DNA from 3 places in the Rhodococcus sp. OS5 genome. Region 2 is predicted to be linked to each of the others. Evidence: riboswitches for the same ligand, from Rfam matches in the RefSeq annotation. Region 2 holds a riboswitch; each other region holds the start of a gene.
What was found. A riboswitch is a leader RNA that binds a small molecule or an ion and turns the genes downstream of it on or off. The one in region 2 is predicted to bind S-adenosylmethionine.
Positions count from the first base shown of each region.

Region 1: another riboswitch for S-adenosylmethionine. It lies ahead of ACVZUB_RS03010 (aminotransferase class V-fold PLP-dependent enzyme); the one in region 2 lies ahead of ACVZUB_RS23455 (FAD/NAD(P)-binding protein).
Region 3: another riboswitch for S-adenosylmethionine. It lies ahead of ACVZUB_RS09990 (bifunctional o-acetylhomoserine/o-acetylserine sulfhydrylase); the one in region 2 lies ahead of ACVZUB_RS23455 (FAD/NAD(P)-binding protein).

Region 1 is NZ_CM166368.1:642,676-647,769, reverse strand. Features, by position in the region: gene ACVZUB_RS03020 (DNA-binding transcriptional regulator) at 135-1,013, shown strand; gene ACVZUB_RS03015 (LLM class oxidoreductase) at 992-1,606, opposite strand; gene ACVZUB_RS03010 (aminotransferase class V-fold PLP-dependent enzyme) at 1,817-3,142, opposite strand; SAM riboswitch class IV at 3,196-3,310, opposite strand; gene ACVZUB_RS03005 (PucR family transcriptional regulator) at 3,371-4,906, opposite strand; gene ACVZUB_RS03000 (DUF917 domain-containing protein) at 4,903-5,094, opposite strand, start outside.
Region 2 is NZ_CM166368.1:5,042,519-5,047,612, reverse strand. Features, by position in the region: gene ACVZUB_RS23455 (FAD/NAD(P)-binding protein) at 1-1,754, opposite strand, end outside; SAM riboswitch class I at 1,759-1,852, opposite strand; gene fahA (fumarylacetoacetase) at 1,931-3,121, opposite strand; gene ACVZUB_RS23445 (hypothetical protein) at 3,118-3,987, opposite strand; gene ACVZUB_RS23440 (homogentisate 1,2-dioxygenase) at 3,984-5,094, opposite strand, start outside.
Region 3 is NZ_CM166368.1:2,157,077-2,162,170, reverse strand. Features, by position in the region: gene ACVZUB_RS09995 (NADP-dependent isocitrate dehydrogenase) at 117-1,340, opposite strand; SAM riboswitch class IV at 1,646-1,786, shown strand; gene ACVZUB_RS09990 (bifunctional o-acetylhomoserine/o-acetylserine sulfhydrylase) at 1,930-3,255, shown strand; gene metX (homoserine O-acetyltransferase MetX) at 3,252-4,388, shown strand; gene ACVZUB_RS09980 (DEAD/DEAH box helicase) at 4,507-5,094, shown strand, end outside.

The sequences.
Region 1 (5,094 bases), 2.0 Mb from region 2:
TAAACGAGGCTTACTCTTGCCCTCGCTCATCGATTCCGCTGCCATCTTCCCGCCCTAACGTACGAATTTGAAACGATCGTATTGCATTCGATAGTACAGTTGTGGGCGAAGATGTCGAGAAGTGAGGAAAGGACATGGCGATGACCGACAGGGACGTCGATGTACCCACGAGGATCTTGATCGAGGGACTACTGCGCACGGACGGAACTGTCGACGGACGCACCCTTTATGCCACCGCCGACGCCCTCGGCAAAACTGATCAACAGGTTCGGCTGTGCATCAAGCGGTTGGTCACCGAGGGGAAGTTCACTCAGGAAGGTCGCGGGCGGCAGGCCACGCTACGAGCAACGCCGAAAGCCCTGCGCGAGATGGAACCCGACGTCGAATTCGTTCGGCTGGCCTATCGACAAGACCGCGACACTGTGACGCCGTGGGACGGGTATTGGCACCTGGCCGGATTCGCAATTCCGGAGTCGTCACGGAAAGCGCGAGATGCGCTGCGCACCAGGGTCGTTTATCTCGGCGGCGCGCTCGTCCAGGGCGGTCTGTACGTCTCGCCGCACGCCTGGGAACCGTATATTCGCGATGCGGCCGCCGAACTCGACGTCGAACAGCACCTGTCTTCTCTCACCACTCGAGATCTGAAAGTGGGCACTCTCGAAGACCCCGTGAAGATTGCCGCGCAGTTGTGGCCACTGGACCAGATCGCTGACGGATACGAACGGCTACTCGACGTAGCGACCGCACGCCTGCACAAACTGCAGAACAGTCCGGGTACCGATGCTGTCACGATGACCATCGAACTCGCGGCGGAATTCACGCGAGCCATGGAACCGGATCCGCTGTTGCCGCCGGAACTACTGCCCACCAACTGGATCGGCACGAGGGCTCGGTCGATCACTGCACAGTGCTGGACGCTTCTGGCACAGGTGGACGGTGCCGACGAATTACCGTCGCTGTTCCACCTGTACGCAGATGCAATCGGTGACGATCAGGATGCAAGCGTGCGCTGACGGGGCGGCAGTCCGAAACGCCCGAGAACCTCGTCGACTGCGGTGGACGGTGTGACAAGTCCGCGATCCTGAAGCCACGGAATGGTGCTGTCCACCAGATGCTCGAGCGTTCGAGGCAATGCGAGAGGCAGCAACGTAACGCCGTCGGCGACCTCCGCAGCTCGGATATCGGCGATCAAACTGCCGAGACCGGAAGGCGTTCCGACGTAATGAAGCGAAACGGGAACCCGCGGCGAGGTCAACGCGCTGTCCAACTGCGCAAGCTCCTTACGAGCGGAGCGAGCCTCCGGCGCGATCAGAATCTCGAGATCGACCAGCACTGCGACGCTGTCGGGATCGCGTCCTTCTTCGGCGACGGCAGCGCGTATACGTGCGCGTTCGAGCTGTGCCTCACGCAGATCCGCAGCGCGAATCCGAACCACATTGGTAGGGAATGAAGCCAAATCGAGAGCCTTTTCACCCTCGGTGAGGTCCACCCAGTAGTCGCCGCCGATGATGGGCAGGTTGCCGGGTGCGCCCTCAGCGGCCGGATGGTGACCGAATCCGGTCAACTCGACCGCTACGTGCAGAGAATGCGAAGCGAGTGAAGACATGTGAGACCTCCGAAAATCAGAAAAGTATGGGATGAGCGAGACGAATCGTCAGCTCGAACACATTCCTGAAGAGGTGCGGCACAGATCGACATGGCGACGGCACCACTGACCGAGAGTGATGCTCACTCTCGAAGGGGTGGCGGGAAAATCCGCTGGTGCCATGGCTGCCATGCTAGTTGTCCGTTCGAGTTTTCGGGGACCGAGCTCAGCTCAGACGCACTCGGCTGCGCCGGCATTGTCGTCTGCGGCTCCGAGGAAGGGGCGGGTCTCGGGCACAGGGTTCCACGCACCTGCCGTCTTCGCGTACTTCCAATCACGCTGATTCGAAACCAGGATGTTCACGGCGTCGACCAACCGCGTCACGTCGTCCGAGCTGCTACCGAGGCCGAGGCTGGCGCGAACTGCACCGCCGGAGAGGCCGAGGCGCGCGAGAACCGGATGTGCGCAGAAGCGACCGTCGCGAACTCCGATGCCGTGCTCGGCGGAGAGGAATGCGGCGATCTCGCCCGCTTCGAATCCGTCAACGGTGAAGGTGACGATTCCGACGGCGTCAGGAGCGTCGTTCCACAGTCGCACGAGTGAGACGCCCTCGATGGCGGACAAGCCGTCAGTGAGCTGGGCGGTGAGCGCCTTCTCATGCTCGGCGATCACGTCGAAGTCCAGGGCGTGCAGGGTTTCGCAGGCGGTCGCGATGGCAGCCGCACCGAGCACGTTGGGGGAACCCGCCTCGTGGCGTGCGGGCGCGCAAGCCCACTCGGTGGATTCGATGGTCACCTCACGCACGGCGCCGCCGCCGGCGAGGTACGGCTGAGCTTCGTCGAGCCAGTCACGGCGGCCGACGAGAACGCCGGCGCCGAAGGGCGCGTACAGCTTGTGGCCCGAGAACGCTACGTAGTCGACGCCGCATTCCTGCAGGTCGATGCGACGGTGGGGAGCCAACTGAGCAGCGTCGACGAGGATACGTGCGCCGCAACGGTGAGCGATGTCAGCCAAACGTGCAATCGGCAGGATCTCACCGGTCACGTTGGAGGCCCCGGTGATTGCGAGCAGCGCGGCAGGCTTGGTGCACAGTTCACCGATCAGACGCTCGATCGTTTCTTCGATGGTGTCTGCGGCGGTGACGATACGAGCGTCGTTCCACGGCAACAGGTTTGCGTGATGCTCGACGTCGAGGACGACGGTGCTGCCGGGGACGCACTGCGCAAGCAGGTTCAGCGAATCGGTGGTGTTCCGGGTGAAGACGACAACCTGATCGTCGGCACAGTTCACGAAACGAGCAACGGATTCACGAGCGTTCTCGTAGGTGAGCGTGGAGATCCGGGACGCGTAGCCGGCACCGCGGTGGACGCTGGCGTATGTCGGCAGCAACTCGGCGATACGGTCGGTGACCTGGGCCAATGCCGGCGCACTCGCGGCGTAGTCGAAGTTGGCGTAGGAGCATTCGCCACCCTGAACCAATGGAACCTGCAGGTCGGCACCCGAAACCTTGGCAATCGCGGTGGTGCAGCAGGTGTCGGCACTCAATACAGCAGTCATCGAAGACAATCCTCACGTTCAAGGACTCGTTCGTCGGGAGATGGCCCCGGAAGAGTCCGCGCTTGCCGCATTCGTTTTCGAACGCAGCCGGGTCGTCACCCGGAGCACCCCACCGCGGAGGAGGGTTGCCGACCAGCAAGCCGGGGCTGAACACTGGTACTCGTGACCTGGCAACGAGGATGGCAGGAACCTCCCGTGCTTGTCAAGACGAAGCCGCGAAGATCTCCGTCAGGGCGCGATGGTCCGGCAAGCAAGGTGGAGCGCGAGTCTCGTTTCCGGATCTGCGAGATCCACCGAGAGAAGGCGCTGAATTCTATCGATCCGACTCGATACGGTGTTGCGGTGCAACCCCATTCGGGTTGCGGTGTGAGCCAGAGACGATTCTTCGTCGAGGTACGTCGACAGAGTCTCGAGCAACTCTCCATTGGAATCGCGTAGCGGTGCGAGCAATGCTGCGGCCGCAGGCTGGAAGGTGTCGGTTCGCGTCCACGCCAGCAGCAACTGCGCCAGCCCGAGGCGGTCCACGTGCAGGAATCGACCTGTTTGAGATCGGGCACCGGCGAGCCGAGCGGCATCCCCGGCCTCCGACAGGGACGAACCGATTCCGGCCGGACCGTCGTGTGCGCGTCCCACACCTACCCAGGTCTCCATCGTGGGTTCCAACCTGGCCTGAGCTGCACGGATGCACTCGGCGATCCTGGTGATCGCCTCCGGTCGCGGCTCACCTGGCAGAGTCGTCCACGCCGCCCAGCCGTCAGCCTGTTCCACGACATTGGCGTCGATTCCCTCGGCAGCGAGAGCATCTGCAACCTCGCTGCGTCTTGCCACCAGGTCGACCTCACCGACCGCCAGGACTTTGATGCCGATGTGCCATCCGTCCAGCATCCAACCCGCGTCGAGTGCGCGCCGGAGCAGTCCGGGTGTGGCGTCTGCTGACGTGTCGATCAGTTCACCGAGCAACGCGCTACGCCGGCGCGCTTCACGCTCGTCGACCATGCGCGCAACGGCCAGTCGGTGCCCGGCAGCCAACGAGGCCACGTCGAGAACCACTGAGAGAGAAGCCTCTTCGACGCTTTGACGCACCGGGAGCAGCACCGCCAGCCAGGGCTCTCGGGCTGCGCCGGACATCACCGGGCACGCAATCAGGACCCCGCCGGAGCCCAATTCGACCGTGGTGGGCGCCCCGCGACCCGACAACATACCGGCAGCTGCTCGATCAGCGTCTGACAACAGGTCGGCGCCGGTCATCGGACGTCCGGACGTGTCCAGGAGAAAGAATGAACGCTGAAAGGTGTTCAGTAGCACCGACAGAAGATTCTCGACGCTTCCTCCGGCTCGTTGGCCCGCGTGTGTCGCCCGCAGTACTGCGTCGGCCATCACCGCCCGCGAATTCGAGAGAAGATCACGAAGATCCACGCTGAACTGCCACGGGTCGGATACTCCGAGCACCACCAGTCCGAGCCGATCGGCAAGCAACGAGAGATTCGCATCCTCCGCCGCAGTGCTGTGCACAGCGACCACCTGGCAGCCGGTCGCCGCTGTGCGCCGAAGGAGAGCGTCGAATCTCCACTCCCCGATGTCGATTCGATCGAGAATCACCAGAACTGATCCTGAACTCGCCGCATCCGACACGGCCTCGGCCGACTGTGCCGATTCCCCGGTGAGTGCTCCCACTGTCGTCACGACGGGATCACCCTCCCCGGCCAGTCGATACAGCCCGACAAAGGCCGGGTTGTTCAGCAACGCCGAAACACTCGCGCTCATCGCGCCTCCATCAGCACTGCGTCGTGGTCGATCCCGAATGCCCGCGGGCCGACAACTTTCAATCTGCCCACTTCTTCCGCCCACCACTGTGGACCGGGAAGAACCAACACGGCCACATCGTGCCCCTGGTGCACGGATTCACACGAGACGAAGGCGCCGGTCCGCACGTCGAGCAACGTCACGATGTC
Region 2 (5,094 bases):
TGAGCAGTGTTGTTCTGGTCGAGAATTCGTGAAGTACCGTCGACGGCGAGCTTCGCCGAACTGTCCACGGTCGCACGAAGTTCGACTGCCTCGCCCCGACGGTGAAGCGTCCGCAGGAGCAAGTCACCGCTCGCGCTGATGGAAGCAACCGGCAAGCGTGCTTCGACGAGGGTGTTCGCGGCCACGATGTCGGTGTGCGACGCACTGCGCGCGACAAAGATCCCAGCCCCCGTTGCCGGGTCGATCTCGGTGGAGAACACCGAATCCGGCCCGAGGAACTGGACGATGCCCGCCTCGTTGAGGGCGACCAACTGTTCCAAACGCTCGGGCGGCGGACCACTGGCGATGAAGCTGAAGAACGAATGAAGCCAACCCTCGACGTCCTTGGCGACGGATTCGGCCGGGATTCTGCCGCGCCGCAACAATTCTCCGACGGTCATGTACGTCGACAGCAGCGCTGAGAAGACAGCCGCGTCGGCGCTGAAATACGGGTCCGACCTCCGCGCGACATCCGCCGAGATGTATTCGGTGATCCGGGACTGGACCTCGGCAAGCCCGTCGTAGCGCTCACCGCCGAGTGGGCGGTTCAGCCGCTCGAGATCGATACGGTCTTCCGGCTTCGGGACTGCGTTCTCGACCAGTTCCTGCAATCGAGGCGATCCCCAAGCCAGCGAGGCGAATTCGGCGTCGAACTCCTCCCAGGTGCCCACTGTCCGATCCGGGTGAGATGCAAACAGCTCGTAATAGTGGGCGCCTGCCAGTTCTTTCGACGCCAAGGGCCAGATGTCGTTTCGGAAATCCAACGGTCCGTCGCCGGGAACGAGATCAGCGGTGAAGAACCGCGGTAGCGGTGGCCGCGCGTCAGCGATCGAGTACGAAATCTTGGAATGATACGGCACTCCGCGACGAGATCCGGCATACAACAGGGGTTCCCGACCCGAGGGAGCGTAAGTGAGGACGCCGTCTTCACCGCGTTCGAAGATGCCGCCACGGCTCTCGGCGAGGAGAACCATCCAGTCGATGAAAGCCAGCCCGAGTCCGGCGATCAGAACCGGTTCGCCTTCGGGAATGACATCGGCGTCGAGATCGGCAGTGTAGCCCGGACCCACATACGTCAACCCGTGATCGGACGCGAAGCTGGTCAGCGCGGTTTCGCGTGGGGCAGGCAACGCATCGGGGTGCCCTTGTGCGAGAAGGACGGTCGTCGCGTCGATGACAGCTCCGTCGTCCAGATGAACTGTCTGTGTCTCGCCGACGTTCACGATGTCGACCACGGATCGTCGATGAACTCGAACGTCGACGTGCGCTGGCGCGGAGTCGACTGCAGTCTCGAACACCCAGTTCAGGTATCGGCTCTGCAGTGACCTCGATGCAAACGACGACGGGGTGAGCGTCGGAACTTCTGCTGCGATTTCGGGGAATTCGGCAAGCTCAGCCGAGCGCTCGGCGACCCATTCCGCGAGGGTCGGACCCGGCAGCACCGGGCCGATCACGGCGGTGGTCTCGTCGGTGAACATCGTGACGTCCGCTGTTGTCGAATTCATCCACAGAAGCGGCGCCTGGCTGCCTCGCCAAATACGGCCGGCACCTGCCGGATACGGGTCGACAACGTGAATGTCGATCGGTGTGGGATCGGCGTTCACCGATTCGTGAGCGAGGATCCGCTCGAGTACGCCGGTCCCGCGGGGTCCACCGCCCACGATCACGATGACAGCTGCTGTCCCCACTGAGGTACGGGGTCGATCGCCTGGCACGAGTCCTCCATCGGACCTGGCAGAAAGCACCCGCACCTCAGCAGAGGGGGTTGCTGCGACGTCACGGAGCCAGGACTCTCGATCGCTCTGGATGGTTAGTCCAGCTTATCTTCGGAGAATTTTGAGGCAAGGAATTCCGGACATCAGATCAGCGTGAATCAAACAGTTGTCAATCACTATCTTTCGGTTTGCGTTGCAGGCAGGATCCGAGCGTGAACATCCCCGAAGCCGATTCGTGATCCGCCGACGCCGGGAGCGGTGGCTGAGATGGCGATGGTGTCGCCGTCTTCGAGAAAGGTACGGGTCTCGGAGCCCACAGCTACGGGTTCCTTGCCGCCCCACGTCAGCTCGATGAAGGCGCCGCGCTGATCTTTGTCCGGTCCGGAAATGGTTCCGGACGCGAAGAGATCGCCGGTGCTCGCTGCTGCGCCGTTGATGGTGGTGTGCGCGAGCATCTGCGCAGGCGACCAGTACATCTGGGCGTAGGGCGGCCGGGAGACGACGTGACCGTTCCATTCGACGGCCAGGTCGATGTCCAGCCCCCACTTCTCTTCACCACGCAGATAGGAAAGCGGTTCGGGATCCTGCACCGGAGTGTCGATTCGGGCTGCTTCGAGAGCGAGCAAGGGTACGACCCACGGTGAGATGGAGGTCGCGAAACTCTTCCCCAGGTTCGGACCGAGGGGCACGTACTCCCACGCCTGGATGTCTCGGGCAGACCAGTCGTTCACGACCACGGCGCCGAAGACGTACTCGGCAAATTCGTCCGGGGTGATGGAATCGCCCATCTTCGAGGGAGTTCCGACGATGAACCCCATCTCGGCTTCGATGTCGAGGCGCCGGGACGGTCCGAAGTCCGGGCTTTCCTGATCGGGTGCCTTCCGCTGTCCGCAGGGACGAACGATGTCGGTGCCGGAGACGACGATGGTGCTGGAGCGCCCGTGGTATCCGACGGGAAGATGCTTCCAGTTCGGCATCAAGGGGGCTGCGTCCGGGCGGAACAACCGCCCGAGGTTGGTTGCGTGATTCTCCGAGGCGTAGAAGTCGACGTAATCGGCCACTGCGATCGGCAAATGCATTGTCACCGAATCAACGGAAAACACTGCATTCGAGTCTATTTCGCTAGTCACGAGCTCCGTGATCCGGTTTCGCACCGATACCCACTGATCTCGTCCCTGAGCCATGAACGCGTTCAGAGTCGGTTCGGAGAAGACGGAATCGCCTAGTGTCGCTGCGAGATCGACCACCGATTCGGCGACGCGCACACCGACACGCGGTAACCCTCCCGCGGGGGAGAAGACCCCGTACGGCAGATTGTCGAGACCGAACAGTGAGTCGGCGGGAATGTCGATGGTCGTGACAGTCATACGAGAGTTCCTTCGGTTTTGTCGGAGCGGACGATCAACCCGAGGCCTTCCAGCTCGGTCAGAGGGTCCGAGATGCTGCAGGTACCGAACGAGAGGAATCGGCGACGCACCTCGCCGGCCTCGTCCTCGGTGAGGTCGGCCAGGGCTTGCGCGATCGATTTTCCATCGCGCTGAGACAGTGCAGCAACAATTTCCGAACGATCGGCGCCCCGCCTCGCCGCGTCGACGGCCACCATGATGTTGAGGAAGCCGTGTTGCTCGAAGCCTGTTTCCGGATCGGTGTTGCGCACACCGTGGTGCAGTCCCGCAGTCGCCTTGAACGGGATATTCGCTCGGACAACGGATATCACCGCATCGGCGAGCTCTTCCTCGTTCGGGTACGCCTCGGCGACAATCCCGCCGGTGCGAAACTTTGCGGAATGCCCGGCAGTTTCGAGAGCTGTGAGATAGCCCGCGCGCCGATCACCTCGAGGCACCTCGACAAAAATGTCGACGTCGGGATGAGCGGCATGGACACGAGAGAGTTCCTCGAAGGCCGCATCGGCGTCCAACCCGTCTGGAATTCCCACCTCGACGGCGGCGACGTGAACACCAGGGATGGCTCGCGCGTTCGAGAGTGCGGCCGCCGTATCGGATGGGCCGGCCGGCACGGTCAGACTCAGCGTCACCGGGCTGTCCGCTGAAACGTACGCAGCCAGTTCGCTCAGTCGAGGCGCGGGAAAAATGAAAGGCCCGACCAGTGCGTCGTAGTCCGCCTGCAGGTAGGCGGCGTGGGCCGGAATTGCTTCGGCGAGAGAAGCATTGCCGGGTGGGAAAAGTGCTGCGTCGTCGCACAGGCCGCGCAGGAGTGGGGAGATGATCGTCATTGCCTAGGCCCCCGCCCTGCCCAACTCCAGGCGTACGCTTCGTCCTCGCAGGCCAGGGCTCCCTCACCCAATTCGAGGGGCCGGAACGTATCGACCATCACGGCGAGCTCGTCGAAGAACTCGGCGCCGATGCTCCGCTCGTAGGCGCCGGGTTGTGGTCCGTGGGCGTGGCCGCCGGGATGAATAGATATCGAACCCTGTCCGATGCCGGAACCCTTGCGCGCCTCGTAGTCACCGCCGCAGTAGAACATGATCTCGTCCGAGTCGACGTTCGAGTGGTAGTACGGCACCGGGATCGACAGGGGGTGGTAGTCGACCTTGCGCGGAACGAAGTTGCAGATCACGAAGTTGTTCCCCTCGAACGCCTGGTGGGCCGGCGGCGGTTGGTGAACACGGCCCGTGATCGGCTCGTAGTCGGAGATGTTGAAGGTGTACGGGTACAGGCAGCCGTCCCAGCCGACGACATCGAAAGGGTGCGTGGGATAAACCATTCGGGTGCCGACGATGCCCGCCGACGTTCGGTGCTTGACCAGTACCTCGACGTCGGTTCCTTCGGCGATCATGGGCGCGATCGGTCCGTGCAGGTCTCGTTCACAGAACGGTGCGTTCTCGAGCAGCTGGCCGAAGCGGGAAAGATAGCGCTTGGGCGGGACGATATGACTGTTCGCCTCGATGGCGTAGGCACGAAGTGGCTTGTCACCCTTGGGGATCCATCGATGCGTTGTGGACATCGGGATCAGGACGTAGTCACCTTCACTGGCCTCGAGTGCACCGAAGACGGTCTCGACGGTCGCCTCGCCAGATTCGATGTAGACCATCTCGTCGCCGATTGCGTTGCGATACAGGGGAGATGGCGCTGCCGCAACGACGTAGGACAATCGCACGTCGGCATTTCCGAGGATGAGACGACGGCCGGTTACCACGTCGGTCTCGTTCCAGGTGCTTTCGGGAAACAGCGTGTGGAGTTTCAGATGGCGCGGTTTGAGGGGATGGTTGGGGGTTGTGCTCTGATCGCGCAGTTCCCAGACCGTTGCGTCGACGATGGCCGATGGGATCTCGCGGTGGTACAGCAACGAAGAATCCGAGGAGAAACCTTCCTCTCCCATC
Region 3 (5,094 bases), 2.9 Mb from region 2:
CTCACACCTGGTTGAACTTCCAAGTGAGAGCGGGTGAGTTCACTCACGTGAGACCGCGAACACAAATGGGACGCCTGGTTTCCCAGACGTCCCATTTGACAGGTGAAGCGGTGAATCTACTTCGCGGCCATGGCCTTCTGCAGGTTCACGTCGAGTGCGCCGAGGAACTCCTCGGTGGTCAGGTAGCCCTGATCGCCGCCGACCAGCATCGAGAGGTCCTTGGTCATCTGGCCGCTTTCGACGGTCTTGATGACAACGTCTTCGAGCGCCTGCGCGAAGCCGATGACCTCAGGGGTGCTGTCGAGTTTGCCACGATGCTCGAGCCCGCGGGTCCACGCGAAGATGGACGCGATCGGGTTGGTCGAGGTGGGCTTGCCCTGCTGGTGCTGACGGTAGTGACGCGTCACGGTGCCGTGAGCAGCCTCTGCCTCACAGGTCTTTCCGTCCGGTGTCAGCAGAACCGACGTCATGAGGCCGAGCGAGCCGAAGCCCTGGGCCACGGTGTCGGACTGGACGTCGCCGTCGTAGTTCTTGCATGCCCAGACGTATCCGCCCTCCCACTTGAGTGCGGAAGCGACCATGTCGTCGATGAGGCGGTGCTCGTAGGTCAGACCTGCAGCATCGAACTCAGCCTTGAACTCGGTCTCGTAGACGTGCTGGAAGATGTCCTTGAAGGCACCGTCGTACGCCTTGAGAATGGTGTTCTTGGTGGACAGGTACACCGGGTAGTTCTGCTGCAGTCCGTAGGTGAGCGACGCGCGAGCGAAGTCACGGATGGACGTGGTGAAGTTGTACTGCCCCTGGACGACGCCGCCCTCTTCGGGGAAGTTGACCAGTTCGTGCTCGATCGGTGCGCTGCCGTCCTCAGGCGTGTAGGTGATCATCACCTTGCCGGGGCCGGGGACCTTGAAGTCTGTGGCGCGGTACTGGTCGCCGAATGCGTGACGGCCGATGATGATCGGCTTGGTCCAGCCCGGAACGAGTCGCGGAACGTTGGAGATGATGATCGGTGCGCGGAAGATCGTGCCGCCGAGAATGTTGCGGATCGTTCCGTTCGGGGAACGCCACATCTTCTTGAGACCGAATTCCTCGACACGTGCCTCGTCCGGCGTGATCGTGGCGCATTTGACGCCGACGCCGTGCTTCTGGATCGCGTGCGCTGCGTCGATGGTGACCTGGTCGTCGGTCTCGTCGCGGTACTCGATACCGAGGTCGTAGTACTCGAGGTTCACATCGAGATACGGATGGATCAACTTGTCTTTGATGAACTGCCAGATAATGCGCGTCATCTCATCGCCGTCGAGTTCGACGACGGTGCCCTCAACCTTGATTTTGGACATGGGTGCTTCGCGTCCTCCTAGGAAGTTTCCCTGGTTACACGGTTGCGGTCACACTTTGTGAGTGGGTCCGCGAACGGTTCGATTATCAAACCTAGACGGTGTGGACTGATCTCGGGAGATGAGTCCCAAACAAGACAAGCGTACTGCTAACCCGTGAGGCCGCAACCGGCAGGTCCACTCATCGGTCTCTACTCGCGAGTAACTTTTGCCTGCTAGTGGGCTGCGTCGCTCTGCCTCGCGTGCGGTTGCGGCTCACATTTCGCCCCGTGTCAGGACTGCGCTCACTTCCCGGTAGAATCCGACTTGGTCATGAGTGCCAGCGTCAAGCCCCGGCTCGCTGGACGGCAACCCTCCAACCGCGGTGGGGTGCCCCGGGTGATGACCAGGTTTCCCGACGTGGATCTGCTCGCGCAGTTCCACCGCAATTCGGGTGACAAGCGCGGGTCCGACAGGGACGGACCCCAGACCGGGCCGAGCCCCACGGAGGTATTTCAGTATGTGTCGCACTTGTAGATAGACCCCAGCACGGGGCGGCGATCATTCGCCCCCGTCCGACATCTATCCGTCAGACCACTGGAGTGAACAAATCATGACCGACAACACAGCCGACGCCGCAGCAACTTCGGATCCGACCGCGAACTGGTCGTTCGAGACCAAGCAGGTGCACGCCGGACAAACAGCGGACACCGCCACCAATGCGCGCGCTCTGCCGATCTACCAGACCACCAGCTACGTCTTCGACAGCACCGATCACGCTGCTGCACTGTTCGGCCTCGCCGAGCCGGGCAACATCTACACGCGGATCATGAATCCCACACAGGACGCCGTCGAGCAGCGCATCGCTGCCCTCGAAGGCGGAGTCGCCGCACTCCTCCTCTCCTCGGGTCAGGCCGCCGAGACCATCGCGATCCTCAACATCGCCGAGGCCGGCGACCACATCGTCTCCAGCCCGTACCTGTACGGCGGCACGTACAACCTCCTGCACTACACCCTTCGCAAGCTGGGTATCGAAGTCACGTTCGTCGAGGATCCCGACAATCTCGAGCAGTGGCGCGAAGCCATTCGCCCGAATACGAAGGCGTTCTACGGCGAAACGATCGCCAATCCGAAGAACCACATCCTCGACCTACCCGGTATCTCGTCACTGGCCCACGAGAACGGTCTTCCGTTGATCGTGGACAACACAGTCGCGACGCCGTACCTGCTTCGCCCACTCGAACACGGCGCCGACATCGTCGTTCACTCCGCCACCAAATACCTTGGTGGACACGGCACCGCGATCGCCGGCGTCATCGTCGACGGTGGCACTTTCGACTGGACGCAGGGTCGCCACACGAACTTCACGACGCCTGATCCCAGCTACCACGGCGTCACCTTCGCGGACCTCGGCGCGCCGGCGTTCGCACTCAAGGCCCGCGTCCAACTGCTGCGCGATCTCGGTTCCGCCGTGGCGCCGTTCAACGCGTTCCTCATCGCGCAGGGTATCGAAACCTTGAGCCTGCGCATCGAGCGCCACGTATCCAATGCACAGAAGGTCGCCGAATTCCTCGACGGTCACGTCGAGGTCGCCTCCGTTTCCTACGCGGGACTTCCCTCCTCGCCATGGTTCGAACGTGGAAAGCAGCTGACGCCCAATGGAACCGGCGCAATCGTCACCTTCGAGCTGCCCGGCGGTATCGATGCGGGCAAGACGTTCGTCAACGCCCTGACGCTGCACAGCCACGTCGCCAACATCGGTGACGTTCGCTCACTCGTCATCCACCCCGCCTCGACGACACACTCGCAGCTCACCCCCGAAGAGCAGCTCGCCTCCGGTGTCACCCCCGGGCTCGTCCGCCTCGCGGTCGGCATCGAAGGAATCGACGACATCCTCGCCGATCTCACCGTCGGCCTGGCAGCGGTGGCAAACTCGTGACCGTGAACGAATTGGAGCCCAGGATCGACCTCCTGCCCCCACCCGACGGCCAGGTGGGGTTCGTCGACATCGGTGCCTTGGAACTCGAGAGCGGCGCGGCAATCCCATCGGTTTCGCTCGCCGTTCAGCGGTGGGGTGAGCTTTCCCCGAACCGCGACAACGTCGTACTCGTCGAGCACGCACTGACCGGAGACTCACACGTCACCGGACCGATCTCCGCGAATCAGCCCTCCCCCGGCTGGTGGAACGGGATGGTCGGCCCCGGCGAACCGATCGACACCGGCGAATGGTGCGTCATCGCAACCAATGTCCTCGGTGGTTGTCGCGGCACGACCGGTCCCAGTTCGCCGGCCGACGACGGCAAGCCGTGGGGCAGCAGGTTCCCGGAGATCTCCATCCGGGATCAGATCGCGGCGGAGAAGAAGCTCGTCGATCTCCTCGGGATCGACCAGTTGGCCTCGGTAGTCGGCGGATCCATGGGGGGCATGCGCACCCTCGAATGGGCAGTTACCTACCCGGACGGCATTCGCTCCGCGTTGGTTCTCGCAACCGGTTCACGGGCCACTGCAGATCAGATCGGCACCCAGACGACGCAGATCGCTGCCATCGTCTCCGATCCGGATTGGCAGGGCGGTGACTACCACGGAACGGGGCGGGCACCTCGCGCCGGACTCGGCATCGCCCGTCGCATCGCGCACCTCACGTACCGCACCGAGGCCGAACTTGACGCACGCTTCGAGAACTCCGCTCAGAACGACGAAAATCCTTGGAACGGTGGACGATACGCCGTACAGAGTTACCTGGAACATCAGGCAGACAAGCTGGTCGACCGCTTCGACCCGAGCACGTACGTCCTCCTGACCGAGGCCATGAACCGGCACGACATCGGTCGTGGACGCGGCGGTGTTGCGGCGGCGTTGGCATCGATCACGGCACCGGTCGTGGTGGGCGGCGTCGACTCGGATCGGCTGTATCCCCTTCGCTTGCAGGAGGAGATCGCCGACGGAATTTCCACGTGCAGCGGCCTCGAGATTCTCAAGTCCAAGGACGGCCACGACGGCTTCCTGACGGAGGCGGACGCCGTCGCCGGACTGCTTCGCCGGACGATGGAGTTCGCGCGTACGGCTCGCTGATTCGGCACAGAGCCACGTTTTCAGGATTCGTCAATGTCGGGAAAACCACAGCTGATCTGCGGGTTTTCCCGACATTCTCATTGGCGAACGTGAGCCGGCGCGGCTAGCATCGGCGAACGTGAATCAGCCATGCTCGACGCGCCTGCAGGCTACGTACATTCCCGAGCACATGTCCTTCGCGTTCTGGGGTGACGCAGACCCGGCAACGCGGCTGTCGGCACTGGGGATGCCGACCGGGTCGCCGGGCGTGTGCAGGCTTGCGATCCCGGTCGACGAGTCGATCACAGCAACCGACGTCGGAGCGCAACTGCTCGACCTCACCACCGCGATCGACGCGTTCCACAACCTCGATGCTGGTCGCGGCGACCTCGGATCGTCGCTGCTCGCGTGGAAGCGCGTCATCGACACCGGCGCACATGACATTCCGACCGCAGCGCATGCCGCTATCGAGCGCGACGACACGAAGATCCGAAGCGCCGCGTCCACGGTGCGGTTGTTCACGGAAGCGCGCGCGGCCATCGAGAGTCTTCGCCGAGCAAAGATTCAGGCGACTCTGCGCCCGTATCAAATGCAGGGAGTTGCCTGGCTGACGGCTCTGTCGGGTTCGGGCGGTGGGATCTTGGCCGATGAGATGGGTTTGGGTAAGACACTGCAAGCGATTTCGATGATCGCGATCCGCGCCGGCGACGGTCCGCATCTGGTTGTG